Regions from separate parts of the Arthrobacter sp. PAMC25564 genome, predicted to be linked through region 1. Evidence: riboswitches for the same ligand, from Rfam matches in the RefSeq annotation. Region 1 holds a riboswitch; the other holds the start of a gene.
The links. Region 1 has a riboswitch for cyclic di-AMP ahead of E5206_RS00365 (hypothetical protein). Riboswitches for the same ligand answer to the same signal wherever they lie in the genome.

Region 1 (15,422 bases):
CAGCTCGATACCCAGCTGGACCAGGCGTCGTCCCGTGCACGCGAATTCGGCCGGCCCCTGCCCGGCGGGACCGGCGGACGCCCCGACCCCCTCGAGGCCCGCGGCCAGGGCGTCGGCACGCTGAACGCCCGGATCCTGGGCGGCGCGGTCAGCAGCGCCGGCTTCCTCGCGGAGGACGCCACCCGCAAGAGCCTGTCCCCCGACGACGACTACGTCCTCCTCGCGCTGGCACCGAACGGCATCCCGGTGGACCGCACGCTGTCCGCCGGCGCCTACCGGCTCACGGCCGTCCAGGCACCGTACGGCGACGTGATCATCACCGGGCTTCCGCTGGCCGAGAAGGAGAACACCCTGGCCTCACTGGTCTGGACCATGGTGGTGGTGTCCGCCGGCGGCCTCGTGCTGATCGGCCTCGCCGGCACGGCCCTGATCCGCCGGACAATGAAACCGCTGGAGCAGCTGTCCGAGGTGGCCACCAAGGTGTCCCGCCTCCCGCTCGACGCCGGTGAGGTGGCACTCGCGGTGCGGGTTCCGGCGTCGGCCGCCCATCCCGGAACGGAAGTGGGCAGTGTGGGCTACGCGCTGAACCAGATGCTGGACAACGTCTCCAACGCGCTCGAGGCGCGGCAGCACAGCGAGATGAAGGTGCGCCAGTTCGTGGCGGACGCCTCGCACGAGCTGCGCACCCCGCTGACCGCCATCCGCGGGTACACCGAGCTGATGCGGATGACTGAGCACTTCACGCCGGACGGCGAGAAGTCCCTCGCCCGGGTGCAGAGCCAGTCCCTGCGGATGACCACGCTGGTGGAGGACCTGCTGCTGCTGGCGCGGCTGGACGAGGGCCAGCCGCTCAAGCTCAGCGATGTTGACCTCACGCAGTTGGCGATCGAGACGGTCAGCGATGAGAAGGTCATAGCCCCGGACCGCGTCTGGCAACTGGAGCTGCCGGAAGAGCCCGTGGTGGTCCGCGGCGATGCGGCCCAGCTCCACCAGCTGCTGGCCAACCTGCTCTCCAATGCCCGTAAGCACACCCCGCCCGGGACGAAGGTGGTCACCGGCGTGATGCGCTCGGCCGACGGCAGCGCCGTGGTGACGGTGACGGACAACGGCAGCGGGATCGCGCCCGAGTTCATTGACCGGGTCTTTGCCCGTTTCGCTCGGGCCGACGCGGCACGGAAGAACCCTGCGGTGACGACGGCAGCGGCGGCCGCCCGGGCGGGTGCGCCGGTCACCTCGGGGGCACCCGCCCGCGCTGGAGCAGGGCCGGCCGGCGGGGCCCCGGCACCGGCACCTACCGCCGAGGGGACCAGCGGACTGGGTCTGTCCATCGTGCAGTCGATTGTGGAGGCCCACGGCGGAACCGTCGAGGTCACCTCCCGGCCGGGCCGGACGGAGTTCGCCGTCCGCCTTCCACCGGCTCCGCCTGCCGCCCCCCGGTGACGATGTGGCGGGCGCTGGGCGCAAGCCGACGCACCGCCGTCGCGGTTTCTGTTATCGAAACGTGACTTAATCCCTCAACTCCGGTAGGGTTTTTCGAGTGCGGCCGCCATTGGGGCCGCATATCCGGACGGACGCCAAACTCTGCCGCTTCCCGGATTCCGCTGGACCAGGCAGAGGTGGGGGACCCAGAGTTCCCGGGCATTCTGCATGCATGCACCCTTGGGGTGAAGCCGACACGTGATCTTCCGTGCGGCCGGATTTCTCATCCGAACCCGACAGCTAACTCCACCGGCGTTGAGAGGCGATCATGACTGAATTCAAGGTACAACCGCGCCCTGCGGGCGTTGTCCGGAAATCCCGGTCCAAGGCCTCGCGCCACCGCGCCGAGCCAGCCAAGCCCGCTTCAGCCCTGTCCCGGTTTGCCGCCGGCATCGGATCCACCGGCCGCCGCGCCGCCGTCGTGACCGCAGCCTGTGCGGTGCTGATCGGAGTCGGCGCCGCCGGGCAGGCCGCCGATACCGCCCGCTGGAATGCCAGCGCCACCGGCGCCACCAGCGCCGAGGAGTCCATCCCCAGCGCGGATCCGCTGCCCAAGCTGAACTTCGAGAAGGTCCAGATCGCGGCGCAGCCCGTTGCCCCCGCCAGCGGCAGCATCGCACCCCAGTCCTCCGAGGTGAAGCCCGCGGAAGCGCCGGCACCCACGCCTGCTCCGGCACCCGCAGCAGCGCCGGCACCGGCACCGGCACCCCCCGTCGCCGTCGATGACCCGGCCGGGGCGCAGGCCTACGCCGCCGTGCAGGTGGGCAGCTACGGCTGGGCTCCCGGCGAGATGCAGTGCCTGATGAAGCTGTGGACCCGGGAATCCGACTGGAGGACAACCGCCACCAACGCCAGCAGCGGCGCCTATGGCGTGGTCCAGGCCCTGCCTGCCGAGAAGATGGCGAGCGCCGGCGCCGACTACCTGACCAGCTACCGGACCCAGATCAACTGGGGCCTGACGTATGTCAAGACCCGCTACGGTTCCCCCTGCGGCGCCCTGAACTTCCACTACGCCAACAACTGGTACTAAACCGGGCACAGCCAGCCCCTCAACCGGAGGCCCCGCATCCGCGCGATGCGGGGCCTCCGGTGTGCCGGCAGTTGCCACGACCGGCGGACTTCCACAGCCCTTGCACAGCTTGGCACTAAAGCCTTCATAAGAGCGGGCGTCACAGTGGAGGAATGACGTTCACAGACCAGGCCACAGGAACCCTGTCGCAGCCGCCGGCGACGGCGGACATTCCGGCTCCCGCCGCCGGGCCGGCACTGGCTGCCGGACCCGTTGCAGGACCCATCGCGGGGCCGGGCACCCGCCGCTCCCCCATCGACACCCGCACCACCCTGCCGGTGCTGGACGTGACCATACCGGTCTACAACGAAGAGCGGGACCTGGAAGCCTGCCTGCGCCGGTTGCACGCCTACCTGCTGGGCACATTCCCGCACAGCTTCCGGATCACCGTGGCGGACAACGCCAGCACGGACGGAACCCTCAAGACCGCCGAACGCGTGGCCCGTGAACTGCGCGAGGTGACGGTGGTCCATCTTGCTGAGAAGGGCCGCGGCAACGCGCTGCGGAAAGTCTGGCTCGCCTCGCCGTCGCCCGTCCTGGCCTACATGGACGTGGACCTGTCCACCGATCTCGCGGCGCTGGGGCCCCTGCTCGCCCCGCTGATTTCAGGACACTCCGACCTCGCCGTCGGGACCCGGCTGGCACACAATTCCCGCGTGATCCGGGGCCCCAAGCGGGAATTCATCTCCCGCGGCTACAACGTCCTGCTTCACACCTTCCTGGGCGCGCACTTCAGCGACGCGCAGTGCGGGTTCAAAGCCATCCGTGCGGACGTCGCCCGGCAGTTGCTCCCGCACACCCTGGACAATGCCTGGTTCTTCGACACCGAGCTGCTGGTGCTGGCCGAAAGATGCGGGCTGCGTGTCCACGAGGTGCCGGTGGACTGGACCGACGATCCCGATTCCAGCGTCGACATCCTCCAGACCGCCCTGGCTGATCTGCGCGGCATGGCCCGGCTGAGCCGGGACCTGGTCTCGGGCCGGATCCCCGTTCCCGAACTGCGCGCCGCCCTCGCCCGGGGCCCGCTGCCTGCCGCTTCCCGGCCACATGAACAAAGCCCCGGCGGCAGCCTGTTCGGGCAACTCGTCCGCTTCGGCAGCATCGGGGTCGCCTCCACCCTCGCCTACCTCGCGATCTTCCTGCTCTGCCGCGGCATCATGGACCCCCAGCTCGCCAATTTCCTGGCGCTGCTCATCACGGCGGTGGCCAACACCGCCGCCAACCGGCGCTTCACCTTCGGCGTCCAGGGGCGCCACCACGCGGCACGCCACCACTTCGAAGGACTCCTGGTCTTCGGCATCGGCCTGGCGCTCACCTCCGGCGCCCTGGCCCTCGTCCATGGAACCCCGGACCGCTGGCTGGAAGTCGTCACGGTCACCGCGGCGAACCTCGCCGCGACCGCCGTAAAGTTCTTGCTGTTCCGGCTGGTGGTGTTCCGGCGCCGCCGCGCCCATCCTGGTCCGGCCGCCGGCACCACAGACGCTTCCCGCCCCCGCACAGAAACGGCCAAGTAGATGACCACCACGCTTCGTTCCCCAGCCGGATCCGGTGGCGGCTCCGCTGCCCCGGCCCCCGATGGCCCGTTGGATCAGCCGGCCACGCGGCACCCGCAAAACCGCCGTGAACGCCTGCTCTTCGGCACCCAGCCGCACTGGGTCCGGCCCTCGGTGGCCCTGCTGCTGGCGCTCACCGCCGTGCTGTACCTGTGGGACCTGGAAGCCACCGGCTACGCCAACTCCTTCTACGCCGCGGCTGTCCAGGCCGGCACGAAGGACTGGACCGCCCTGCTGTTCGGTTCCCTGGACGCGGGCAACGCGATCACCGTGGACAAGCCACCGGCGGCGCTGTGGATCCCGGCCCTGGCCGGGCGGATGTTCGGATTCTCGGCAATGAGCATGCTCATTCCGCAGGCCCTCATGGGGGTCGCCGCCGTCGGGCTCCTCTATCTGACGGTCAAGCGCATCTCCGGCCCGGCGGCAGGCCTGTTGGCCGGCGGCGCCCTGGCGCTGACCCCGGTGGCGGCCCTCATGTTCCGCTTCAACAACCCTGACGCCATGCTGACCCTGTGCCTGATGCTGGCCGGCTACCTGACCACCCGCGCCATCGAGAGGGCCGGCTGGAAATGGCTGGCGGCGGCCGGCGCCGTGATCGGCCTGGCGTTCCTGGCCAAGATGTTGCAGGGGTTCCTGATCATGCCCGGGCTCGCCCTGGCCTACCTCTGGGCCGCCCCCACCACCCTGGGACGGCGGCTGCTGCACTTGCTCGGCGCGGCCGCGGGGATCGCCGTCGTGGCCGGGACCTACATCGCACTGTTCCAGCTGACCCCTGCCTCGGCCCGGCCCTATATGGCCGGCTCCCAGACCAACAGCTTCCTGGAGCTCACCTTCGGCTACAACGGCCTGGGCCGGATCACCGGTTCCGGTGGCGGCATGCCGGGAGGCGGCGGCGCACCCGGCGGCGGGTTCGGCGGGAACGTCGGATTCGGCGGAGCCGCCGGCATCACCCGTATGTTCGGGACCAGCTTCGGCGGCGAGGTTTCCTGGCTGCTGCCGGCGGCCCTGATCCTGCTCTGCGCCGGGCTGTGGTTCACCCGGCGGGAGGCACGGACCTCGAAGACCCGCGCGGCCCTCCTGTTGTGGGGCGGCTGGCTCGCGGTCACCGCCGCGATCTTCAGTTTCATGAGCGGCACCATCCACCCGTACTACACCGTGGCACTGGCTCCGGCGATCGCAGCCCTGGTGGGCATCGGCTCAGTGGAGCTGTGGCGGGGGCGGGCCTACTGGCCGGCCCGGATCGTCCTGGCCGCCACGGTGCTGGCCAGCTCGGTCTGGTCCGCGGTGCTCCTGGGCCGCGATCCGGGCTGGCTGCCCGGACTCCGCGTCATCGTCGTCGTCCTGGGTCTTCTCGCCGCCGTCGCAGTGATCCTGCGGGTGGACAGCCTCCCGGGCCTCCCCGGCCGGTTCCGCAAGGCGGCCACGGCCGGCGTCGTCGTCCTTTCGCTGCTGGCCGGCGGGGCGGGAACCGCTGCCTGGACGCTCGCGACGGCGGCCCAGCCGCACTCCGGTTCCATCCCCGCCTCCGGGCCCACCGCCTCGGCGATGGGCGGCGGCCGGACCACCGCCCGATTCGGGGGTGCCCAGGGCAGCGCTGATGGCCTGGGCGGCGGGACAGGGGGCCCCGGCAACGAAGGCGCCTCGACCGAGCTGACCGCGCTGCTGAAGTCCGCCGGGACCAAGTGGTCCGCAATCGTCTCGGGCGCGAGCCAGGCGGCAAGCCTGGAACTCGCCTCCGGCACCAGCGTGATTGCCCTCGGCGGCTGGAACGGCGGCGATCCCTACCCGACGCTGGCCCAGTTCCAGGCGATGGTGGGCCGCGGCGAGATCGGCTACTTCATCTCCGGCGGGATGGGCGGCGGCGGAGGCCGCGGGGGCAACTCCGAGGTGGCCGCCTGGGTCGCGGCGAACTTCCAGGCCCAGACCGTGGGCACGTCCACGGTCTACAGGCTGGGCGCCTAGGCTGCCATGACTGATACCCTTCACCCCGTGTCCTCCCCCGTTCCACAGAGTCCCGGCAGCCTGGCCACAGGCCAGGCTGCCGGGACTCCGCGCCGCGGGAGGGTCCCGCGGCTGACACCGCTGCGGCCACGCCTCGAACTGGCCGTCCTGCTGCTGGCCACCGGTGCCCTGTACCTGTGGAACCTCGGCGCCTCCGGCTGGGCCAACGCGTTCTACTCCGCCGCTGCCCAGGCCGGATCGCAGGACTGGACGGCGTGGTTCTTCGGCTCCTCGGACGCCGCCAACTCCATCACGGTGGACAAGCCGCCGGCCGCGCTCTGGGTGATGGGCCTGTCCGTGCGGCTGTTCGGGCTCAGTTCCTGGAGCATCCTGGTGCCGCAGGCGCTTATGGGCGTCGCGACGGTCTGGCTGGTCTACCTGTCCGTGCGCCGGGCCGCCGCGCCGGCCACCGCCGACGCCGGGCTTGCCCACCGGGCAGGCCTCCTCGCCGGTGCGGTCATGGCGCTGACCCCGGTGGCGGTGCTGATGTTCCGCTTCAACAACCCGGATGCCTTGCTGGTACTGCTCATGACCGCGGCCGCGTACGCCGTGCTCCGGTCCGTCCAGGACGCCACCGCCGCTAAAGCCGCCCTGCGCTGGCTCCTGCTGGCAGGCGTGTTCCTGGGCTTCGGCTTCCTGGCGAAGCAGCTGCAGGTGCTGCTGGTTGTCCCCGGCTTCGCCGTGGCCTACCTGTTCGCTGCCCCGGCCAAGCTCGGCAAGCGGCTGCTGCATCTGCTGGGTGCGGGTGCGGCAATGGCCGTCTCGGCGGGCTGGTGGCTGGCCGCCGTCGAGCTCATCCCCGCGGCGGACCGCCCGTACATCGGCGGCTCGCAGAACAACTCCATCCTGGAACTCACGCTCGGCTACAACGGCCTGGGCCGGCTCAACGGCCAGGAGACCGGCAGTGTGGGCGGCGGCAACGGCTGGGGCACGCCGGGGCTCTTCCGGCTCTTCAACAGCGAATTCGGCGGCCAGATCGCCTGGCTGCTGCCTTCGGTGCTGTTGCTCGGCGCGGGGCTGCTGTGGCTGGGGCGGCATGCTCCGCGCACCGACGCCGTGCGGGCCTCGGTGATCGTCTGGGGCGCCTGGGTGGCTGTCACGGGCCTGACCTTCAGCCTCATGGCCGGCATCATCCACCCGTATTACATGGTGGCCCTCGCGCCGGGGATCGCCGGACTCGCGGGCCTGGGTGGCGTCCTGCTCTGGCAGCGACGCGCCCGGCCCGTGGCCGCGGCGGTCCTCGCCGCGGCGATCCTGGCCGCCGGATTCATGGCGTCCGAGCTGCTGGGCCGCACCGCGGCGTTCCTGCCGTGGCTGCGCTGGGCAGTGCTCCTGGGCGCCCTCGCCGCCGGTGTCCTGGTGCTGGCCGCCGCTGCGCTCCCGCGGCTTGCGGCGCCCGGATTCCTTGCCCGGACGACGGCGGCCGTCGCCGTCGCCGCCGCCCTCGCCGGCCCGCTGGCATACTCGCTTGCCACCGCGTCCACGGCGCAGAGCGGTTCGATCGTCAGTGCCGGGCCGGCGGCCACCGGACGGGGTGCGGCCGGGATACCGCCGGTCTTCGGCGGCCAGGGCAACGCCAACGGGACGGGCGTGGGCCGCGGACCCCGCCCGGGAGGGGGCGGCATGGGCGGGCTCCTGGGTGCCGGCACGCCGTCGTCCGCCCTGGTGACCGCGCTGGAAACGAACGCGGGGAACTTCATCTGGGCCGCCGCCGTCGTCGGATCCAACAATGCCGCGGGGTACCAGCTGGCGACGGGGCTCCCGGTGATGGCCGTGGGCGGGTTCAACGGCACCGACCCCGCACCGACGCTGGAGCAGTTCCAGCAGCTCGTGGCCGGGGGAAAGATCCACTACTTCATCGCCGGGCGCATGATGCAGGGCGAAACCGGCTCTGACGACGCGGCCCGGATCGCCGCCTGGGTGCAGGCGAATTTCACCGCCCGGACCGTCGGCGGCACCACGGTGTACCTTTTGGCGGGGTAGGCGGACAGGGCTGGAGCGGTCCGGGACCGCGTGCGGACCCTAGAAGCTGAAGGACACGGTGCGTACGCCGGCGGCGGTGAGGTGCGTGGTTACGGAGACCCCGGAGAAGTCGGGAATATGGAGCACACCCTCCGGCAGTTCGCCGGCGTTGGGCCCGACCGCCACGGTCCGGATGCCGGCGGCGCGTCCCGCGGCGATGCCGGCCGGGGCGTCCTCGAACACCACCGCGTCGGCCGGGTCCACACCCAGCAGGGCGGCGGCCCGGAGGTATCCCTCAGGGTGCGGTTTGCCCCGGCTGACGTCCTCAGACGTGACCGAGGCGGCCGGGACGCCGATCCCCGCGGCCGCCATCCGGACCTCGGCCAGCTCCCGTGAAGCCGACGTCACCAGCGCTACGGCGTCCGGAGGGAGGCTCGCCAGCAGCTCCCGCGCCCCTGGCACCGGGACAATCCCGCGGGTTTCGGCCAGCTCCATCTTGCCCAGTTCGGCCGCGAGGGCATTGATGTCCGCACCGGCCGGGGCGAACCTGCGGACGGTGTCCATCGCCTGGACGCCGTGGGAGGAGCGCAGAATCTCCCCGATATCCAGGCTGTAGCGCCCGGCAAAAGTGGTCCACACCTGCTCCACGATGCTGGTGGAATCGACCACCGTGCCGTCCATATCGAACAGGACGGCCCGGGCGGTCAGGGTCGTGACACTAGGACGGGAGGGAAGGTTCATGACCCCATCCTGCCCCATGCCCCCGCCTCACACCCCGCGTTCACCCCGCGGACCGAGGGCCGGGCGGTCACGGCGCACAATCTGGCGGGATCAGCCGTTGGCCCGGCCGGGGATGTACTGCACCGCCCATTTGTTGCCGTCCGGATCGGCGAAATAAACGAAGTGGCCCCAGTCCTGGACATCGACGTCGCTGACGTCCACACCGTTGTCCTTGAGCTGCTTGTGCGCCGCCTGGATGTCGCTGACCACGAGCTGAAGGCTGGGGGCGGTCCCGGGCGCAGCGTCGTTGAGGCCCTCCCCGATGGCAATCGAGCAGCCGGAACCGGGCGGGGTCAGCTGGACGAAGCGGATGCCGTCCGTGGGCCGCTCGTCGTAGTCGGCGTTGAAGCCGACCTTGTTGACGTAGAAGTCCTTGGCGCGGTCCACATCGGATACCGGGACGAAGACGAGTTCAAGTTTCCAGTCCATGGCCACAGGCTAGCCGTGGACACGCAGAACCGGAAGGCAAGGGACGCCCGGCGGCCGCCGGGCCTTCCGGGCTGAATCAGCCGGCCACACCGTAAAGGCGGTCCCCGGCGTCGCCGAGGCCCGGCACGATGTAGGACTTCTCATTGAGCTTCTCGTCAATGGAGGCCAGGACGATTGTCACGTTGGCGTCGGCGAGCTCTTCCTCCAGCTTGGCCAGGCCCTCCGGGGCGGCCAGCAGGCAAATGCAGGTGACGTCCGAGGCGCCGCGCTTGAAGAGGAATTTGATGGCCTCGCGCAAGGTGCCGCCGGTGGCCAGCATGGGGTCCAGGACGAAGATCTGGCGGTCCGTGAGGTCCTCGGGGAGGCGCTCGGCGTAGGTGATGATGTCCAGGGTTTCTTCATCCCGGGCCATGCCCAGGAAGCCGACCTCGGCGGTCGGGACGAGCTTGGTCATGCCCTCAAGCATGCCGAGCCCGGCGCGGAGGATGGGGACCACCAGCGGGGTGGGTTTGGTGAAGGCGGTGCCGATAGTGGTGGCGACCGGCGTCTCGATGGTGACCGGTTCGGTGCGGACCTCACGGGTGGCCTCGTAAGCGAGGAGTGTGACGAGCTCCTCGGTGAGCTGGCGGAAGACCGGGGAGGGGGTGTTCTTGTCCCGCAGGACGGTGAGCTTATGGGCGACCAGCGGGTGGTCCACAACGAGAGTGCGCATGGGTCAAAACTATCACCCGGACGTCGGCGGCCCTCCCCGGGAGCCCGGCGCACCGGCGTCGTCTGCCGCGGCAACCGCCTCGCGCAGCGGGTGGTCAAACGTCGGTGCCGGGCCCGCGTGTTCGCGGTGCCGCAACACATGAAAGAGCCTGTGCGCAAGGATCACGATCCCCAGCCAGGCAAGGCCGAGCAGCCAGGCGGCGATCACGTCGGTCATCCAGTGATGGCCCAGGAAGACCCGGCTCAGGCCCATCGCCACGGCAAAGGCCACACCGGCGGTGATCAGTCCGACCCGGGTGATCGTCCGTTTTACCTGCAGGCAGGCCAGATACACCACGACGCCGATCACCACGGTGGTGTTGAGCGTGTGCCCGCTGGGGAAGGATGGGGAGTTCTCGTACGGCGGGACCGCGTCGGCATGGTCCGGCCGGGTGCGGCCCACCAGCTTCTTGCCCACGGCTGTGGCCGTCACGGACACCGCGGCGGCGCCGCCGATCAGGATCAGCGGCCGCCAGGTGCGCGTAATGAAGGTCAGCCATGCGGTCAGGATGGTGGCCAGGATGGGCATGCCGATCCCGCCGCCGATGTTCGTAAACGCCGTCACTGCCGTGTCCAGCGCGGGAGTGCGCAACTGCTCGGCGAAGGCCAGGGTGGGCTTGTCCAGGCTCGCGAGTCCGGCGTCGTCCACAACATTGTCATAGACCTCCGCGCCGAGGAGTGCCAGGACCACCACGATCACGCCGCCGACCAGCAGGGTGATCCAGAGAGCCGCATAGGGAACCACCCAGCGGCCCCAACGGTCAGTCAAGGTGTTCACGGCTGCCTCCCTGTTCCTAGCCCGTTCAAGGCTTCGCTTCCCACGAAACTATCATTGAGCAATGACCGCACCGGAGCCCCGCCATGCCGATTGGATGGGCCTTGCCCTGTCCGAGGCGCGCCGGGCGCTGGCCACCGCGGACGTGCCGATCGGCGCCGTCGTGATCGGGCCCGACGGCGGGGTGCTCGGTTCCGGGCGCAACGAACGCGAGGCGCTCGGGGACCCGACGGCGCACGCCGAGATGGTGGCCATCCGCGAGGCTGCGGCGCGCCTGCAGGAGCGGCGGGCCACGCTCGGGGAACCCGGCGAGGGCTGGCGGCTGGCGGACTGCACGCTCGTGGTGACGCTGGAACCGTGCGCCATGTGCGCCGGGGCGATTGTGCTGGCACGGATCCCGCGGGTGGTGTTCGGCGCCTGGGATGAGAAGGCCGGAGCCGCCGGTTCCGTGTTCGATATCCTCCGCGAGCGCCGGCTCAACCACTGGGTGGAAGTGTATGCGGGCGTCCGGGAACAGGAGTGTGCGGCGCTGCTTCGGGACTTCTTCGCCGGGCACCGCGGCGCCTGAGCCATTGCGGTACCGCTAGTTACCGGCCACGGAGCCTGCTGCGGCTGCCGCCAGGCCGTCGATCCGCTTCTGCCGGCTGGCAGGTGAGTCCAGGCTGAAGGCGCGGAAGTCGCCGAGGTCATCCCGGATCCAGGCCTCCACCTCGGCGATCCTTTGGGTCACGGCCGGCGTCGCGCCGTGGAAGAGCCAGGGCACGATCCGTTCCTTGCCCGGATCGTATTGCCAGAGCCCGATGATCCTGCCGCGGTCCAGGATGGGGTGGTCCGGGAGGTCGGCCTGCAGCGCGAGCGAGGCCATGATCTTCCTGGCGATGTTGTCCCCTTCAGGGCTGTCCGGATCGAGCAGGTCCGCCGCGTTGCGGCGAAGCAGCACCAGCGAGTCCGTTCCGGCGAGCAGTTGGATCTGTTCCCCGGCGGGTTCCTCAAAGGCGGCGAGGCGCCCGACGTCGTCGGGCAGCAGCCACAGCCCCGCGTCCACCGCGGCGGTCACCGCGGTGGGGACCGCCACGGCGCCGACGGCGGCGAGTGCCGCCTTGGTCTGCGCCACGGTGAAACCCGTGAACCACTGGGATTGTTTAAACGTGGCGCCGCCGGTCCAGGCCAGGTAACGGCGGATCAGTTCGGTGCGGGCTTCCGCGTCGTCGAGCGTGCCGGCCGGCTGGCCCCACAGCTCGTAGGCGTAGCGCTGCTGGTCGAGGCGGCCGTTCGCGGGGACGCGGCGGATCCGTCCCTGCGACTGCAGGATCCCGAGGGCCGTGGGCAGCGTGGTGGTGGCGCCTTTCTTCTTGCCCTCCTCGCCGAGGTTGCGCACGGAATCGCCGAGCTCCTCCTTGAGTTGGCGCGGGTCCAGCGGCGCCTCGGCTTCGGCGAGGGTGTGCAGCACCTGTTCTTCCAGCAGCGTGATTTCGCCGCGGTCCACGCCAAGCCTGCCGAGCACCTTGACGGTGGCCTCGGCAGCGTCCCGGCCCAGTTGCAGCGCCCAGCCGAAGTCGTCACGGCCCAGGACGTAGGTGCAGCCGCGTGCGGTGGGGAGTTCGAGGATGCGGTGCGCGAGGACGTCGGCGTCGACCTGGTCGCGGCGGATGCCGGCCCGGGCAAACAGCGTGAGGTAGGGGTTGGCGCCGCCCACGGACCGCGCCCACCCGGCCCGGGCAAAGACCTGCTCCGCCGTGCAGCCGGCCAGCGAGCCGTCCAGGCCCTGTTTGTGCCAGGCCCAGGCACGGAGCCGCTCCGGTGTGAGGGTCCCAACGGGAGGCACATTCGTCGTCATCGGCTCGGTTGTCATGGGCTCATTCTCCAACAGCTTGTTCGGCAGTGGAATCAACCCGGGCCTGCGGTGTGGCCGTGCCGTCGGCACTGATGATGGACAGCACCGTCCGGGCGGTGGCGTCCCAGCCGGGCAGCCGGCCACGCGCCGCCACAGCCGCGGCACGCCAGCGCGACCGGAGACCGGGGTCGGTGAGCCAGCGGCGCAGCACCCCGGCCAGCGGCGCCGCGTCCGCCGCGAGGGCGACGGCGGTACCCGGCACGGCGGTTTCCGGATCCGCGGTGTCCGGCCGGTTGCTGTCCGGCCGGCCGCTTTCCAGCCGGACACCGGCGGCGAGCGCCTCGACGGCACCGGTGCCCGCACGCACGACCACCGGGATGCCGCGGGCGAGCGATTCTGTCACGGCCAGCCCGTACGTCTCGGCCCGGGAGATGAGCAGGCTGAGGTTTGCGGCGGCCCATTCCGCCTCAAGCGCGGCGCCCCGCAACTCGCCGGGGACGCTCACCCGGTGCTGAAGCCCCAGCCGTTCCACGGTGTCCCTCAGCTGTGCGGCGTAGACCGGGTCGGCGGTGTCGGAGCCGACGAGGGACGCCGTCCACGGCAGCCCGGTGAGACCGGCCAGCGCATCGAGCAGCAGCGACTGGTCCTTGTTCGGCAGCAGGGCGGCCACGGCGATGAGGTGCGGGGGCTGCGAGCCGCCGGCCAGCGGTGCGGGCCCGGTGCCCGGCAGGGCCACCCGGGCGGCGTCGAAGCCGTGCCTGGCCCGGATGCCCGCCGCGGCCGAACCGCTGGTGCAGATGACGCCGGCGGCAGCATCCAGGGCGCGGTGCTCCCGGTCCGGGTGGGTGCCCAGCGGCATGTGCAGCAGGATCCATACGGGCCGTCCGGCGGCTGCGGCCGCTTCCAGCTCCTCCGGCGCCCCGCAGGCGAGCAGCCCGTCCACAAGGGTTATCCGGTCCCCCGCCTGGTTGTAGGCGCCGGCGGGGGCACGCCCGGAGTCTCCCAGCAAGCCGGCCAGCCGCCGTCGGTCCTCACGGCTGCCGACGGGCCAGCCGCCGTCGAGCGGGCAGGTTTCCACCTCGGCCCCCTGGGTGGCAAGCTCCCGGGCGAGGGCGGCATTGTAGACGTTCCCGCCCGAGTTGTGGCGCACATTGCCCGGGACCACCAAGCGGATGCGGGGGCCGGACGGCGGCACGGAGGGGATCTTAGCTCGCGTCGAAGTCGAGCGAGTAGCCGGCCCAGGCGTCGGGGGTCTCGCGCAGGGTGACGTCCAGGCCTGCCAGTTCGCGGCCGTCAGCGCCGTCGCGGATCTGTGCCGCCACGGCGTCGGCGATGTACTGGGCGAGGGCCTCTGTGGTGGACAGCCTGCCGGCGAAATCGGGGTGTTCGTCGAGGTTCTTGTAGTTCAGCCCGGCGAGGACCGAGTCCAGCACCTTCCCGGCTTCGCCGATGTCCAGGACGATCGCGTCCGCGTTCAGCGCCCGACGGCGGAAGGTCACCTCCGCGACGAAAGTCGCCCCGTGCAGGCCCTGGGCCGGGCCGAACGCCTCGCGGGGAAGGCTGTGGGCGATCATGAAATGGCTGCGGACGGTCAGGCTGAACACGGTTTTACCTCGTGGCTTCGGTCGATGGGTATTCAATAACGTGGCAGAGCGCGTCGAGCGTGCCGTCGGAGAGCCGCTGGACGACTTCGGGCAGTTCTTCGAAGGGCGACTGGCCGGTGAGGAAGACGTCGAACCCGGGATCGTTCAGCAGGGAGACGGCGAGTTTGAGCCGGTCGGCGTTGGTGCGGCGGTGGCGGCGGGCCCGGGCCACCACGCCCACCTGGCTGGCACGGATGGACAGCCGGCGGGCGTGGAAGTCCTCCCCGAGCGGCAGGGTGACCTTGCGGTCGGCGTACCAGGACATCTCGATGACGTCCCCCTCGTCGCCGACGAGCTGCAGGCTCCGCTCGAGGCCTTCCTGCGAGGCGGAGCAGTGGATCACGATGTCGCAGTCAGGCAGGGCGTCGTCGGGGTGGCTGAAGTCAACGCCGAGGGTGCCGGCGAACGCGCGCTTGGCCGGGTCGACGTCGATCAGCTGCAGGCGGCCCAGCGGGAAGGCGCCCAGGAGTTTGGCCACCATGCCGCCGACGAGTCCGGCGCCGATCACGGCAACCCTGTCGCCCAGGCGGGGGCCGGCCTCCCAGAGCCCGTTGACGGCCGTTTCGACCGTGCCGGTGAGCACGGCGCGGCGGGCAGGGACATCGTCCGGGACCACGGTGAGGGACTCCACCGGGACGACGTAGCGATCCTGGTGCGGGTGCAGGCAGAAGACCGTCCTGCCCTGCCATTCCGCCGGGCCCTGCTCCACGACGCCGACGGAGAGGTAGCCGAACTTCACCGGCGAGGGAAAGGTGCCTTCCTGATGCGGTGCGGCCATCTCCGCGGCGACGCATTCGGGAACGCGGGCGTTGTGGACCACCAGTTCGGTGCCCTTGCTGATGCCCGAAAACAGGGTGCGCACGAGGGCCTCGCCGGCTCCGGGCGCGGGCAGGTCCTCGCGCCGGAGTCCGCCCTTTCCGGGGCCGACGGTCCAGTATGCGGTTGCTGCGGTCTGCCCTGCTGCCTGCTTGTCAGTGCTGCTCATCGTGCTGACGAATCTAGTGCCCTGCCAGCGTACGGGGAAGGGGTGTTGGTTCGAGCGGGGCGCCGCGGGCGCCCTGGGCGGGACGCCGCGGCGGGTATTTCGGGGCCGTTTTGGGGAAGTGCGCCATGCTCCGGTACCCTATACAGGTTGGTGACGTGTCCG
Region 2 (15,422 bases), 1.8 Mb from region 1:
GGGCGTGCCGCCACATCCAGCGGTGCCAGACCCAGACGAGCAACCAGACCAGCCCGACGGACAGCGGTGAACGCCACTCCGGGTCCTTTCCGCCGACGAAGGACGCGGCCATGGCCAAGAGCGCCGTGATGGACATAATGAGTGCATACGTGTAGACGACCGCGATGTAGAGTCCCCACGAGGTGGCGCCCCGCTCCGCTTCCTCATCCAGCCGCCGCCAGACGAGCCACCAGAGCAGCGCGGCGAGCGGGCCGCCGATCAGGGTGAAGGCGAGCGAGAGCGCCAGCCCCGCAACGCCTTCACCGGCCAGCACCTGGCCGGAGCGCAAGAGCCGCTCCAGCAGGCCGCTGAGCCCGTTGGCGGCGATCAGGACGAGGGCGAACAACAAAACGAACACGACGAGGCGGCGGACCTTTGCCTGGGCAGATCCCGGTGCCTGGCCGGTGTGGGTCCTGGCGGTACTCACTTTTTCAGCATCCCGCCGGCACACGTCTGCAGGCTGTAGGGCAGTTCGTTGATCATCCATTTGCCGCCCGCCTTCACCAGGCCCAGGACGCCTTCCTCCGCATATTCGGACGGGCCGAACGGGCCGGCCTCGGCGGAGTGGACTATCGAGACCTTCACCGTGGCGGTCCCTCCCCGTTCTGTCGTGGAGATGAGGACGACCCGGCTGGCCTGCGCGCCGCCGTAATAGTTGGCGCAGCGCGAACGGGCGTTGTCGGTCAGGTACGCGTCCGCGGCCGCGGTATCGGAGTCGATGACCGCCTTGCTGTAGCGCTGCACGACGCCCGCCGGGGTGGACTCATCCAGCAGCTGCGGCTCCCCGCGCAGGAACACCACACCAAGGGCTACGACCACCAGGACCGCGATCGCCGCCACGATGCCGAACAGCACACGGTCCGGCCGGTCCCGCCCCGCACCCGGGGGCGGAACGTCCGGTGCGCCGCCGCGTGTCGGCTCTGCGGGGTCATCGGGCTCTTGGCTCATGCCGTAAGTATGGGCGGGCGCCGGCCCGCGGTCATGGTGTCTTTAGCCCCCTTTCCGCCCGGGATCCCGTCGACGACGTTGGAAGCAGGCACTACGCTCGGGAAATGGGAATCATGGGGAAAATCCTCGGCGTCGTGGTTCTGGTCATGGTCGGGCTGGTGGGGGCAGGGCCGGCGGCGCTGGCCGTCAGGCCGGTCGACGTCGTCGTGGCGGACCGGGCCGGGGTGCTGGACCAAAACACGCTCCTGCCGGCACTGCGCGCCGTCGACTTCTACCAGCCCACCAAGGTCGCCGTGTACACGTACAACGGCACGGCGGCGGACAACCTGAACGAGGAAATCCTGCGCTTCGCCCGTGCCGAGCACCCGGACTGGATCAGCGCTGACGGGCAGAAATGGGCTGACGGGCTCTTCATCTTCGCGCTGGACCCGGTGGGCCGGCATGTGGGGACCTACATGGGGGAAGACCGTAAGGTGTCCCTCGGGCAGCGCGATGACATCCAGAACGCGTCCAAGGACCTGTTCCGTGACGCCCAGTGGACCGAGGGCACGATTGCCGGAATCAAACGCGGCGCCGAGCTGATCAACCAGCCGTGGTACCGGTCTGCTGCCTTCCTCATCACGGCCTGGACCACGGTGTCGGCAGCCGCCGCCGGTGCCGCCGGCTGGCTGATCGTACGCTGGCGGACCAGGATCGGCAGCCGCAAGGAACTGGCGCGTGGCGACGCAAGCTACGCCAACGTGAGCATGGACCTCCAGGTCACCGAGCTCAACGCCAACACCATTCCCGAGTCCTCCCGTTACGGCGGCTCCGTCCTGGAGAAGCACCGCACCTTCCTGACCCGGTACAACACCGCCACCGGGCTGTCCCAGCAGGTCCATGCCCTCTCGTCCCGGGACCTGAGCCGGCGGCCGAACCTGAGACTCGTCCGGAAGTACGCCGATGCCTCGGCCGAGCTGGACGCGCTGGACGACGTCATCGCGGACACCAACGCCCTGCTCAACCGGGGGTCTTCCTGGGCCGCCGCCTGGGACCGGCAGCTGGCCCCGTTCCGTGCCGACCTGGCCGGGCTGGAGCAGCTGCTCAGCAGGCGCCACGGTGCGGGCGATTCGGTGACGGCGGCGGCGCTCCGGTCCTTCCGCGAGCAAAGCCAGCGCGAGATGGAACGCTGGACCTCCGAGCTCGCCGACAGCGCCATCAGCCCGGAGACGGCGCTGGACCGGCTCCGGGACGCCCGGACACAGCTCTCCGAGCTGTTGAAGAACCATGCGGACACCGTCATCGAGGGCTTCGCCAGGAATGAGAAGGAAGCCAAGATGATGCGCAAGGAAATGGAGAGCGCGCAGGCAGGTTCCAAGGCCAAGTACGGCCGCGCCTACGAGCCAAGCATCCTCGGCACGGTCTACCCGTCCTACTACTTCTTCTCCGTCCCCACCTTCAACTCGGGTTTCAACACCGGGGTAAGCAGCGTCAGCAGCGCCCGCGGCGGGGGTACCACCACCGGCTACGGGAGCAGCGGCGGCAGCTTTTCGGGTTCCGGGAGCTCATCGGGCTTCTAGCTCAGCCGGCCTCCTTCGCTTCGCTCCGTTCGCTCCGTTCGACGACGAAATCGCCGCCGGGAATCAGGATGGTCTCGTGACCGTCGTCAAACCTCACCTGGTACGGCGGCGCACCGTCGGCGCCCCTGACCTCAAGGATCAGGCCGTGCCGGTCCGCGGACTCGACTGTGTGGCCCCGGATGATGATCCGGTCCCCTGGTGCAGCTTTCATGGAATTCACCTCCCTTCTACAGGGTACGTTTGTCCGGCCCGCGGGGGAACGGCCATTCGCTTGGGAAACCCTGGGTCAGGAGGCCAGTTCCCGACGCCGGAAGCCCAGTTCCCGCTGGGCCCCGCGCAGCGGCGACCCGGCGAACGGCAGTTCCTCCAGCCGGATGGCGGCGGCCGCGGCCAGGGCCGTGCTGTTCGCCGAGGCGGCAGCCCGGGCCGGCAGCCCGAGGGCACCGGCAAACTCCGTCCAGTGCCTGGCCCGGAGGTTCCTCGTCTTCCCGGAGACGGGCAGCGCCAGGGTTTCATCCCCGTACAGCAGGGTGCACGGCACGTCGAACACAGGAGCCATCGTGAACCCGCGCCCGCTGCCCAGGATGGCGACATTCTTGGCATGCAGGTCGCCGTTGCCGGTCAGCCAGGCGAAGAGGAACTGGAGGTAGAGGTTGCGGCTGGCGACCACCGGTGCCGTACACCGTCCGGCGAGCGCCGTGGCCACCTCCTCGGAGCTGACGGCGTATTTTGAGGCCGGGGGCAGGCCCAGCACCTGAGTTCCGTCTTCCAGCGGCAGCCGGACCCACGGGCCCGCAGGGCCCTTGACCCGGTCAAACCGCTCCACGAGCAGTCCCCTCAGTCCGTTCCTGTCGGTAATGACCGAGCCCTTGGCCACCGGGATCTTCAGGGCCTTCGCCCCGCGCAGGTGCGCCGCCTCGTTCTCCACCAGGTGCGGATGTTCCGGGGGATCCAGTTTGAGCAGGTAACGGTGCCCCCGCAGGGCCAGCGGCGTCGTCAGCATGGAGGCACTCGTCTTGCGCTGGACCCCGGGCAGCCCGTGGAGGTCCACCGTGTTGGCGAGGGCGGAGAAGTCCAGCTCTTCCGGCCGCGAGGTATCGGCCAGGGTGGGCGGTTCCACCGGGGGCTCGCCGGCAGGAACCACCTGGACGTCGCCGGGCACGTCGGCCCCGACGGCGAGCAGCAGGGTCAGTTCGTCGTCAAAGCTCGTTTTGGTCGCATTCTTCAGGACCGTGAGCCGGTGCCCTTCGGGCAGGAGTCCGGCAAAGAAGGCCGGCAGGGCCCCGGCCGGGGTCTCGACAGCAGCCTCAGACAACGGGAGGGAGACGGCCACCGGGGGGAGGCCGCCGGCCAGGTACCGGGCGAGGTAGGCGAACCTCACTCCCCCGTAGCCGGTCCGCATCAGGTGCCCTGCCAGGATCCCGTTCTTGTAGACGTCGGCCGCCCTGACAAATTTCAGCTCCTGCAGGTCCGCGGGCATCAGCGCACCATGAGCTGCAGGCCGAGAACGTTGCTCACGGCTACCACAGCCTGCAGCGAGGGGTTCCCCGTGGCCGTCTCGATCGCCCGGACGGTACGCACCGAGGTCCCGGCCAGGTGCGCCAGGTCTTCCTGCGTGATCCCGGCGTCCTTGCGCGCGCTGCGGATGCCGGCCGCGATGCTGGCCACGTCGCGCATGGGGTCCCTCCGTTTCCAGTGCCCTGACTCAACGGTCCATCCGGCAGGATCTTGCCGGTTCAGACGCTTCCACCCTTCCATCGTGCCGCAGATCTCCGGATTCGGCAAGATATTGCCGGAATAGGATGTTCCAGGGGAAGCGGGGCCGGCCAAGGCCCGACCCGGCAGGATCCTGCCGCCCGGCGTCGGCGGCTTCCGGAAGGTGACCACCCGCGGACGCGCCACCAAAACGGCGGACAGCGACCCTGCGAGCCCCGCCACGATGATCGAATTCGCCGGCATCTGGCGGGACATGCCCAAGATCGTCTATTCGCGGACGCTGGAAAGCGCGGGCTGGAATACCACGGTGGCGCGCGGCGTCCTCGTCGAGGAGCTCATGTGGCTCAAGGAACAGCCTGGCGGTGACCTATGCCTTGGCGGCGCCGATCTCGCCGCGGAGTTCCGGCGGCTCGGGCTGGTCGACGAATACCGGGTCTATGTCCATCCTGTACTGATCGGGCGCGGCAAGCCCCTATTTCAAGAGGCGGAGTTCCAGCCCCTCGACGCCATGGAGAACCTCAGCCTGGAAGAGACGCGCGCGGTCGGAAACGGAGTCGTGCTGCGGTGTGCCCGCGAGGACGGACAGGGAACTTCTTAAGCCTTTCTTAAAGGCCGCACGGGAGGGTTGAAGCAGGCGCCGGACAGCGCCCTTGCCCCGACCCGGAGGACTCCATGCCTGGACCCGCCCCTGTTGACCGCGTTGCAGTACCCCATGACCCCGCCGGCGCACGCCCGGCTGCCGGCCCGCAGTTCCGGGCCATCCCGCAGGCCCGTCACTGGCTGCTGCTGGGTATTCTGCTGTCCGCGGCGGTCCTTGCGCTGGGCCTGACGGCCAAGCTGGTCCCCGGTGGCAGCGTGGCCGAGCTGGGCGTGGACCAGGATCTCAGCCAGCACCATGCCGCGCTGCTGACCGCCGTGGCGATGGCCCTGAACGTCGTGTTCGGCCCGGCGGCCGGCGTCGTCCTCGTTGCCGCCGTCGCGCTCTATCTCTGGGTGGTCCGCCGCTCCCTGGTGAAGGCCGTCGCGTTCGGCCTCGTCGCCTGCTCCGGCTGGGTGGCCAGTGAGTTCTTCAAGCTCATCATCGCCCGCCAGCGGCCCAACCCGGCCCTGCTGTTCGATCCGCTCGCCCCGGAAACGGGCTCCAACAGCTTCCCCAGCGGGCACGTTTCCTTCGCGGTCGCGCTGGGATTCGCGCTGTACTTCCTGGCCCGCGGAACCCGCTGGGCCAAGGTGACAGCCGTCGCCGCGGCGGTGCTGGCCCTCGTGGTCGCCTGGTCGCGGCTGTATATCGGGGTCCATTACCCCACCGACGTGGCAGCCTCGTTCCTCGCGGCGAGCGCAGCGGTTGTGCTGCTGGCCGGGCTGTGGAACCGGTTCGCTCCGCGTATCCTGGACCGCCTGCCGGCCGCAGCATCCGTTCGGTCCACGCAGCCTTCCCGATCACCCCGTCCCTAAGGAAGTGACCATGCACGGCATTTACGCTTCAGGGCTTGGCCCGGTCCTCTCGGCCGCGGCCGGAACCCCCTCGCTCCTTGACCCGGCGAGCCTGCTCGAGGGTCTCGGCCCGGCGGCGCTCGGCGTCATCTCACTTATGGTGTTCATCGAATCCGGCGTCCTCTTCCCCTTCCTGCCCGGGGATTCACTGCTCTTCACCGCAGGCCTCCTGCATCAGCAGCTGCAACTGACGCTGCCGGTGCTGATCGGCGTCGTCACCGCCGCTGCCGTGGCCGGCGACCAGGTCGGTTACATGATCGGACGGACGTACGGCCGCCGATGGTTCAAGGACGACGCGCGGATCCTGAAGACAGCGCACCTGACCACCACCGAGGACTTCTTCCGCCGCCACGGCGGGGCCGCCGTCGTGCTGGCACGTTTTGTGCCCATGGTCCGGACGTTCGCACCCCTGAGCGCCGGCATCGCCCGCTACGGGTACAAATCCTTCACGCTCTGGAACATCACCGGGGCGCTGGCCTGGGGCTCATCCGTGACCCTGCTCGGGACATGGCTGGGACACTATGAGGTCATCGCCAAGAACATCGACGTCATCGCCGTGGTCATGGTCCTCGTCTCCGTCCTGCCGTGGGGCGTCCAGCTCCTCAAACGCCGCCGCCAGAACCGCGGCCCCGCGGCCGGACCCGCGGCTGACCGTGGTGACGACACGGCGGGCGGACTGCCGGCGGAAGGTATGGCGCGGGAGAATAACTGACATGACAACCGCTGACGGCCGGCCGTCCCTGCTGCTGGTGGAGGACGACGTCGTCCTGGGACCGCTCATCGCCGAACTGCTGGAACCGGACTACCTGATCCGGCTGGCCACCAACGGCCAGGACGGACTGCACCTGGCGCTGACCCAGGTCTGGGATGTTATGGTGGTCGACCGCGGCTTGCCCCTGATGGACGGCATCGCCCTGATCAACGCGCTGAGGTCCAAGGGGGTTTCGACGCCGATCCTGATCCTCACGGCCCTCGGCGCTACGGATGAAAAGGTCAGGGGCCTGGACGCGGGCGCCAATGACTACATGAGTAAACCGTTCGACGCCGACGAGCTCGCGGCACGCCTGCGCGCCCTGACGCGCAGCTACACGCCGGCCGCCGCGCCCGTGAGCATCGGCGACTGGGAACTCGATCCGGCGTCGCGCTCTGTGCGCTCGGTCTACGGGCCGCTGGTCTCCCTCACCGCAAAGGAAGCCGAGCTGCTGGGAGCCCTGGCCGCCGAACCCGGCCGGGTTTTCACCCGGGAAGAATTGCTCAACAAACATTTCCAGGCCGCCGACCAGCCCGGCGTGATCGACACCTACGTCCACCACCTCCGAAGGAAGATTTCCAAGGCCGTGGTCCGCACGGTCCACGGCGTCGGCTACCAGATCGGCGACGCCCATGAATAGCAGGCCTCCGTTGGCCGGCGAACCGGACCAGGACACCCTCCGCCGGGCCTCGCTCAAGGTCGCTTTGCGGATCAGCGCCGCCTGTGCGGTGCTGGTCCTTTGCCTCCTCGCCGCGGCGACCGTCTATCTGATGAACAAGCTGGCGCACCCGGATCTGCCCGGCTCCGCGGCGGCCGGGAAGGCTTACACCTATCTCGATTCCAAGGACCTGATTGAGGCGATGATCATCGCCGGGGTGGCGGGCATTGTGCTGGCCGGCGTCGTCGGGTGGCTCAGTGCGCGCAGCGCCATCCGGCCGCTGGGGGAAGCACTGGCCCTGCAGCGGCGGTTCGTCCAGGACGCCAGCCATGAACTGCGCACGCCCCTGGCCATCTTGGACGCGCGCATTCAGCTCGCCCAGCGCGACGCCGTGCCGGACTCCAAACCGGGCCAGGCCCTGGGCAGGATCCGGGAAGATGCGGCCACCCTGACCGGGATCGTCAACGAACTTCTGCTGGCCGCGACCGGCGCCGCGCCGGACCGTTCCACGGAACCGGTGGAGCTGGCCGACGTCGCCGGGTCCGTCACCGAGAGCCTGCAGGAACTGTCGTCACGGCATGACATCCGTCTCGCCTTCTCCGACGGCGGCCGGCCGCTGGCCCGGATCGACCGGAACTCGCTGCGGCGGGCTGTGCTCGCCCTGGCGGACAATGCCCTGGCCCACACGCCGTCCGGCGGGAGCGTCACTATCAGCACCGGGGTGGAGCGGAACCATGCGGTTATCAGCGTGGCGGACACCGGGCCCGGAATCACGGGCGTGGACCAGGCCCGGATCTTTGACCGCTTCGTCCGGACCCCCAGCCCGGATGGAACCCGCGGGCAGCGAAGCTTCGGCATCGGACTGGCGCTGGTCCGCGAGATCGCCACGGCCGCCGGCGGCACCGTCGAGGTGGCCCGGACCGGGCCGCAGGGTACAACCATGAAGCTCACGCTTCCGCTCGCGGGGCGCTAAGAGCGGGGCTTCAGGGGCTTCAGGGGCAGAGTGGCTTCGGGTGCGGAGCTTGCCCGGTCCACACGAAAAGGCCGGTGATCAGCCGCCCCCAAGGCAGCTGATCACCGGCCCCTCCACACGCCGTTCAGTCAACGTGTCAGCCGTGCGTAGGCTTAGGCACGGACGAAGGTCACGCCGCCGGTGGCCGTCAGCCAGGACAGCGGGTGGACGATGGTGGAGTTTACGCCGTTCATACCGCCGCTGATGACCTGGCCGTTGCCGGCGTAGATGCCCACGTGGCCGGACTGGACCACCATGTCGCCCGGCTCGGGCGTTGCCACGACGGTGCCGTAGTTCAGGAACTGCATGGGGCCAAGGTCCCCGACCGGCTTGCCGGCGGCGCCGAGGGCTTTCTCGACCATGGCAGTGCAGTCCTGCGTGATGCCCAGCTGGCCGTAGGCGGCGGCGAGCATGGCGGCGTTGAGGCCGCCGGCTGCCGGAGCGGCGGCGGCCGCCGGGGCTGCCTTGACCTGCACCGTGGCCTTCGGAGCCGTGGGTGCCTGCGCCGCGGCGGCGGGGGCAGCTGCCGCGGCGGGGGCGGGCTGTGCGATCACCGGAGCCGCCGTCGAGCTGACGGCCGGGCGTTCGAAGCTGATCCGGACGCTTGAGTCCGCGATGAGCGGCGCGCCGACCTGGCCCTTGACGTCAACGGACGACGCCGGCACGGAGTTGCGTTCCGCGGGTGCTTCTGCGGCGTTGGCGGCCATGGCCCCGCTGAGGACCAGGCCGGAGGCTGCGGCGATGACGGCGGCGTGGCGGCCGATGGTGCCTGCCTTGCCGGTGATTGCGGATGAACGTGCCGAGCGCCGCGTGGTGTGCGTGGCAGTGCTGCTGTGCGAATTGACGGTGTCTGAAGACATGGCTGTAGCCTCTCCCAATGCCTGCGAGGTGAGCTGTCGGATTCGGATGGGAGGCACCCGGCCGCACTCAGGCCCGCGGCTGCAGGCTGTGCGGCTTCACCCCAAGACCTGTATGACAGCAGGTCAAAAGTGGTTTCCCCGTCTCTGCCGGACGTTTGCTGCGAGATGCCCCGAGGCCGCGGCAGAGTTAGGCAATCGGCTGGGGAGTGCCCGTATCGGAGACAACAGGCACTTAACAACCGTACGGGCGCAGCGGCCAAATGTCACATTAAGGTAACGGCCATGGGGTGGAATCCATGGGGATCCCGGGGGAATCGGGCCCGATTCCGTGGGCCGCCGGGGGCCCGGGCATAGGATGATGCCATCAGCGATCCCGAAGCGGAGGCCCGAAATGACCAGCCACTGTGTCGCCATCTGCCAACTGAGTGATCAGCCGCAGGACGACTTCGACGTCAACACCGAGCTGTTGATCCTGGAGGGGAAAGAAGTCCATGTCCTGACCTGGGATGCCGAACCCCGGGATGGCGGCTTTGACGCCCACGTCCTCAATGACAGGGTGGACGCCCTCGGGTTCATGGTGGTCACCGACTGGGAGTTCCTGGACGGCAAGGCCTACGCGGTGGTGGAGCGCCGGCCCCAAGACTAGGCCCATGATTTACGGAGCCGCGGAAAGAAAGCGTTTGCCGGGTGACCGCACTAGGCTCAGTCCATGGCCAAAGACTCCAAGAGAAGCGATGACACGGCATCAGTGATCTGGCTCCCCGAGCCGGAGGAACATGACTACCCGGCTGCGGAGAGCTACCTCGCACTCCTGACCGATGGTGCCGGTGCCGCCGCGATCGTGCAGTCACTGCGCAATGCCCCGGTGACGCATCAGCTCGCGAAAGACATCCTGCGCGCCTCGGGGCTGCCGCTCCTGAGGCCGGACAACCCGCACGTCGCCGCGGATCTGGCCAAGATCGCCGCCGGCAGGAAGCTTTCGCCGGTACTGCTGGTCCGCGGAATTCTCCAAGCCGGCATCCCGGCCCAGATCGCCGACGGGTACCACCGGGTCTGCGCTTCCTACCTGACAGACGAGAACACGCCCATTCCGGTGAAACTGGCAGATATGGGAACCCGGGGTGCTGCCGGGCCGGGCGTGCGGTGACGTTCCTGTCCCTGGCGCTGATCGCCGTCGTCGCCCTCGCGGGACCCCTGCTGGCGCTGCCGGTGCGCTGGAGACTTCCGGTGGTCCTGGGTGAGTTGCTGGCAGGCATCGTGATCGGACGGACGGGGCTTTCGCTGGTCGACGCCGGCGATCCCACCTTCAGTCTGCTGGCAAACATTGGCTTTGCCCTGATGATGTTCGTCGCCGGAACCCATGTGCCGGTCCGGGATCCGCAGATCCGCTCCGCACTCGGGAAGGGCTTCGGCCAGGCCGCCGCCGCCGGGTTCGCCGCCGCCGTCGTTGGAACCGGGATGGGCCTGGCCTTCGGGACCGGGCACGCCCCTTTGTATGTGGTGCTGCTCGCGTCCTCGTCCGCGGCCATGGTCCTGCCGATTGTCGATTCCCTGCGCCTGGGCGGCCCGAAGGTGGTGGCCATGACCGCGCAGGTGGCCATCGCCGATGTCGCCTGCATAGTCGCGCTGCCGCTGGCCCTGGATCCGCCGAACGCGGGCCGCGCCGCACTCGGGGCGCTCGCGGTGGGTGCGTGCGCCATTGCGATCTTTTTCGTCCTTCGCTCGCTGGAGCGCAGCGGCGCCCGCCGGCGCATGCATCGGCTCTCGGAAAACCGCAAGTTTGCCCTGGAGTTGCGGATCCAGCTGGTTCTGCTGTTCGCGCTGGCCGGGGTGGCCAATTTCGGCCATGTCTCAGTGATGCTGGCTGGATTCTCGTTCGGGCTGGTGGTGGCCGCGGTCGGCGAACCGAGACGGCTGGCCCGCCAGCTTTTCGCCGTCAGCGATGGTTTCCTGGGACCGATCTTCCTTGTCTGGCTGGGCGCCTCCCTGAACCTGCGCGACCTGGCCGGCCACCCGGACATGATCGTGTTGGGCCTGTCCCTGGGACTTGGCACGGTCCTGATCCACTCCGGACTAAGGGCGTTTGGGCTCCCGCTGCCGCTGGGAGTCCTCTCGGCTGCGCAGCTTGGCGTACCGGTCGCAGCGGCAAGCATTGGCACCCAGCTGCACGTCCTGCTCCCCGGAGAGAACGCCGCCCTGCTGCTGGGAGCTCTCATCACGATTGCCGCGAGCGCCATGGCAGGATCCCGTGCAGCGAAGTCATTCGCGCAGCCGGTGGCCGCCGGTAGCGGTAAACCCTGAACTTTGCGTCGTGCTCCCGTGGGGCACACATCGGCGTCAGACGTCAGCGGACGCGAACCTAAGTTCGGGCCGCGTCCTCGCCAGCTCAGCTAGCACCCGCGAGATCGCTTCCCGGACCACCGGGCCATCGGGTCCCTGTCCCGGCGGATCCGCGAGTACGGCCCTGGCATGCCGGACGAAGCCGTCCCAATCCCCCGCTCCCGCCCCCAGTGCCCGTAGCGGGGAGAGCAGCGCGGCACGGCGCAACCAGGCGTCGGGCTCCCGCACCCACCGGTCCAGCACACTGTCGGCGCGCACCCTGCCCAGCACATCCAGTCCCTCGACCAGGGGACCGATCACGTCGACGGCGAGCGGATCCACCAGCCCGCGCAGTCGGGCGCTTCTGACGAAGCCCTCGATCCGGGTCAGATCCAGGTTGCCCAGCACCGTGAGCCTGGACTGCAACAGGACAATCGCCGCGAGCCGGCGCTCGAACACGGGCACCTCCCACAATTCGGAACTAAGCGCCGTGATGTCATCATGGGCCATCCCGGTATGACGGCGGAGGGCATCACGGACCGTTCCCCGGACCGCACCCACGGAGGCGCCGTAGAACCGCAGCTCGCGTCCGTCCAGCCCGCTTCCCAACCGGGCCCGCGCCGCGGCAGCACGGTGCCAGTCGCCCTCGCGCTGAAGGGAGGAATCGATGAAATCGCCGGCGTCACTCACCTCACCATTCTTTCCCCTCCGGGCCGGATCACGAACCGGCGGCTCCATGTCAGCCAGGCACTGTCAGTCGTCCCCGTGCGATGCTTTCCGTGGAGTGCGCCGGATCTCCGTCATAGGGCTCGTTGGATATGTCCACAACGGGGTACTGGGCCAAATCCAGTCCGCTCGGGATGACAAAGACTCCGGGGTCATTGCCCAGGACTCCCAGACTGACCATCTTGGACAAGTCGGCGGAGCCCACCCAGACCTCGCGGAAACCGGAGACATTCTCATCAGGCAAGCGGATGACGAGCTGACGCGTGCCATTCGGGAGCCTCTGCACCACTGCGTCCCCGCTTGCGGCGTGGGCTGCCAGGGGTTTTAGCGGCGTCTCGGCCAGGACCACTGCCGACGGCGTGGGGACCGCGACCGGTGGTTCAGCGCGGCCAAAGATGCTGGCCGCAGTCCAGGCGCCGGCTGCGCCCAACACTATTCCCGCAGCAACTCCTGTGATCCACAGGCCGCGGCGTGCCCAGGGCTGCCTCCTGCCGGAAGGCAAGGGAACCGGAGGTGCAGATGACGAAAGGGGCAACGACGTCGGCGCTTCCGCGGGGTTCACCGATGGCTCACCGAAATCGCGAGCGTCGCGGGCACGTGCCGCGGATTGTCCCAAAGGATCCCCTGCCAAAGATGGCGACAGCCCGAGTGCCTGATGGATAGCGTGCCAATTGTGGCTCCCCGGTTCCATAAGTTCGACGCCTGCGGGGTCGGCGGTAGCAACCAGGACAGTGCGCCGCAGTGCGGCGAGCGTTTCTCCGCATTCGCGGCAGCTCGCGAGGTGGATGGCGGCGGATTCGTTCCCGAGCTGCTCGCCAAGGGCAAGGAGGCTGATAAGTTCGGCGTCAAGGTGTTCCATGTTCCACCTCCAGACGGGTCCGTAATCGGCTTAGGCTGCGCCTGATGTGGCTCTTGACGGTGCCGAGCGGAAGGTCCAGGCGTGAGGAAATCTGGTCATGGGTCAAGTCCTCATAGAACGCCAACCGCATTATCGCCGTCTGTGGATCCCCTAGCCGCTCCAACTCCTCTTCCAAAGTTATGCGGTCCGCCACAGCCTCCACGTCCTTGGCACTCGGATTGGTGGTCGGGTCGCTGACAAGGTGCACGGCTGCCTGTTCAAGATCGCGCTGGCGGGAACGGGACGACAACGCATCCGAAATAGCGTTTCGCGTGATCCCGATCAGCCACGCCGGCAGTCGTGCGGCCTCCGGCCGATAACTCGCCCGCGATTTCCAAGCCCGGATGAACACCTCCTGCGTAACGTCGTCAGCGGCCGCCCGCTCGCCCAGGGACCTTAGCGCCAGAGTGTAGACGAGGGGACTCATCTTCCGGTATGCCTCCGCCAGGGCCCGCTCCTCGCCGTCGGCGAACGCATGATCGATACCCACGTCCCAACCGTGCGCGGCGGCCTCCATCGGATGCTCCTTAGAGCGGCATCGAGCCCTGTGGATCCACATTATTCCGCGCTCGGCGTCGTGGGGCAATGGTGGATCGACGGCGGAGACGTCCGGTGGGGCCGCGCCGAACGCGACCCCACCGGTTGGCGAAGGCAACATGTCACGCCTGAGGCGAACGCACGTTAGCCGTTGTGCCCCTTGTGTCCGCCGGAGTTGGAGTCCACCACCTGCACAGCGACACCCAGATTGTTGTCAGCAAGGCTGCCCCAGGCATAGACGATCGTGTTCTTCCCTGCTGCGACGGTGACGTCGGCCGGGCCGATCAGCGGAGCGGTGGTTCCCGCGGCAGCGACCGAAGCGGACACAGTCCCGGCCTTGAGGGTGAGCGTCTTTTGGTGGGGATTGGTCAGGCCCTTGATAACCGCGGTTCCGCCGGCCAGGACGTCGACGGCCGGTGCGGCGGCAACGTGGCGGACGGTCAGCCTGCCCTTCCCGTCGGGGCTGGCGCAGGTGTTGTTCGTGAAGAGGGTGGCGGTGGGAGTTCCGTCAGCGGCCAGGTGTGCCACTGCCGTGTAATTCCGCCCTGCTTCCAGGTCCACTGTCACGGGACCGATCACCGGGTTGTCCGCGCTCCTGGCATCGGCTCCGGTGATCGCGATCTTGTGGTCTCCGTCGGGGACAGTCAACGGCCCTGCCAGTGTTCCCGGCGTGAAGTTGTCCAAGGTCAGTTTGCCATCCACCCAGACATCCACCGTGAGGCCTGGTACGCCATGCAGTACGGACAGTTCTGCCGTCTCCTTGCCATCGCGTCCGTCGCTGGCCTGGGCGGGACCGGCGACGGCGAGCCCGGCCAGAAGCGTCATTGCTCCGGCGACTGCAGAGATTTTTTTGCGCATTTCAAACTCCTCGTGGAGGCCCAGCATACGGGCGGTGCTTTTGCTTACACCCTTACTACCGGCCGAAGGCCCTGCGCGGATGCAGTCCGCCCGAACTTTCCACCTGCATGGACTGGAAGCATCTTGTCCCCGGGCCGAGGCGGTCTTCGCAACCTGGCATTTCGACGTCGCCTGGCCGGGCGACCCGCTTATGGCACAAAACTGGCGCAGGCAGGTGTCGTTCCCGTGTCAGTAGCTGGGCCGGCCGTCACCGCCCACAATCGTGCCGCCGGCAATGGTGCCATCCACAACGGTGCCGTAGCGGTCGGCCAGGTTTTCACTGCCCCTCGCCAGCAGGGCCACATCGGCACCGACCAGGATGAAGTCCACGCCGGCATCGAGATAGCGGCGCGCCGTAGCTTCGGCAAATGCATTCACCCCCGCAGGTTTGCCGAGTCCGGTGATCGTGCGGATGCAGTGTTCGACGGCGGCAACGACCTCCGGATGGTCCTGCTCGCCCAGATGCCCCATGGACGCGGCGAGGTCGGAGGGGCCGATGAAGACCCCGTCGACGCCTTCGACGGCGGCGATGGCTGCCACGTTTTCGACCGCGGTGACCGTTTCGATCTGCACCAGCACCGTGACCGTCCCAGCAGCACGCCCCAGGTAGCCTTCAATCCGGTTCCAGCGCGAGGCACGTGCCAGCGCGCTCCCGACGCCGCGGATCCCGTGCGGCGGATACCTGACGGCCCGCACGACGGCGGCAGCCTGCTCCGCGGTGTCGACCATGGGGATCAGCAGGTTCTGCACGCCAAGGTCGAGGTACTGCTTGAGCAGTACGGCGTCAGCGACCGGCGGGCGGACGACAGCGTGGATCGGATAGCCATGGACCGCCTGCAGCTGGGCGAGGATCGATTCGAGCCCGTTGGGGCTGTGTTCGGCATCGATGAGGAGCCAGTCCAGCCCGGAGCCCGCACAGATTTCGGCTACCAGGGGGCTGCCCGAGCAGACCCACATTCCGGCCTGGGGGCGGCTGGCCCCGGCCAGCCGCGCCGCGAAGGTTTCCCC

Region 2: another riboswitch for cyclic di-AMP. It lies ahead of E5206_RS11355 (hypothetical protein); the one in region 1 lies ahead of E5206_RS00365 (hypothetical protein).

What each region holds. Positions count from the first base shown of each region.
Region 1 covers NZ_CP039290.1:79,289-94,710, forward strand. Annotated here, with positions in the region: gene E5206_RS00360 (HAMP domain-containing sensor histidine kinase) at 1-1,440, shown strand, start outside; cyclic di-AMP (ydaO/yuaA leader) riboswitch at 1,590-1,748, shown strand; gene E5206_RS00365 (hypothetical protein) at 1,748-2,509, shown strand; gene E5206_RS00370 (bifunctional glycosyltransferase family 2/GtrA family protein) at 2,662-4,062, shown strand; gene E5206_RS00375 (glycosyltransferase family 39 protein) at 4,063-6,063, shown strand; gene E5206_RS00380 (glycosyltransferase family 39 protein) at 6,070-8,085, shown strand; gene E5206_RS00385 (HAD-IA family hydrolase) at 8,125-8,805, opposite strand; gene E5206_RS00390 (glyoxalase superfamily protein) at 8,896-9,273, opposite strand; gene upp (uracil phosphoribosyltransferase) at 9,350-9,985, opposite strand; gene E5206_RS00400 (phosphatase PAP2 family protein) at 9,998-10,801, opposite strand; gene E5206_RS00405 (nucleoside deaminase) at 10,863-11,366, shown strand; gene E5206_RS00410 (crosslink repair DNA glycosylase YcaQ family protein) at 11,382-12,650, opposite strand; gene E5206_RS00415 (glycosyltransferase) at 12,655-13,827, opposite strand; gene E5206_RS00420 (6-carboxytetrahydropterin synthase) at 13,838-14,236, opposite strand; gene E5206_RS00425 (zinc-binding alcohol dehydrogenase) at 14,241-15,260, opposite strand; tRNA gene E5206_RS00430 (tRNA-Ser) at 15,410-15,422, shown strand, end outside.
Region 2 covers NZ_CP039290.1:2,430,601-2,446,022, reverse strand. Annotated here, with positions in the region: gene E5206_RS11410 (DUF5671 domain-containing protein) at 1-466, opposite strand, end outside; gene E5206_RS11405 (hypothetical protein) at 463-987, opposite strand; gene E5206_RS11400 (DUF5129 domain-containing protein) at 1,092-2,546, shown strand; gene E5206_RS11395 (DUF1918 domain-containing protein) at 2,548-2,757, opposite strand; gene E5206_RS11390 (HipA domain-containing protein) at 2,833-4,026, opposite strand; gene E5206_RS11385 (helix-turn-helix domain-containing protein) at 4,026-4,223, opposite strand; gene E5206_RS11380 (dihydrofolate reductase family protein) at 4,426-4,860, shown strand; gene E5206_RS11375 (phosphatase PAP2 family protein) at 4,935-5,717, shown strand; gene E5206_RS11370 (VTT domain-containing protein) at 5,728-6,468, shown strand; gene E5206_RS11365 (response regulator transcription factor) at 6,470-7,147, shown strand; gene E5206_RS11360 (HAMP domain-containing sensor histidine kinase) at 7,140-8,138, shown strand; gene E5206_RS11355 (hypothetical protein) at 8,291-9,037, opposite strand; cyclic di-AMP (ydaO/yuaA leader) riboswitch at 9,042-9,238, opposite strand; gene E5206_RS11350 (hypothetical protein) at 9,429-9,683, shown strand; gene E5206_RS11345 (hypothetical protein) at 9,747-10,184, shown strand; gene E5206_RS11340 (cation:proton antiporter) at 10,181-11,338, shown strand; gene E5206_RS11335 (DNA alkylation repair protein) at 11,375-12,046, opposite strand; gene E5206_RS19835 (hypothetical protein) at 12,096-12,515, opposite strand; gene E5206_RS11325 (sigma-70 family RNA polymerase sigma factor) at 12,928-13,497, opposite strand; gene E5206_RS11320 (DUF4397 domain-containing protein) at 13,662-14,375, opposite strand; gene E5206_RS11315 (HpcH/HpaI aldolase/citrate lyase family protein) at 14,604-15,422, opposite strand, start outside.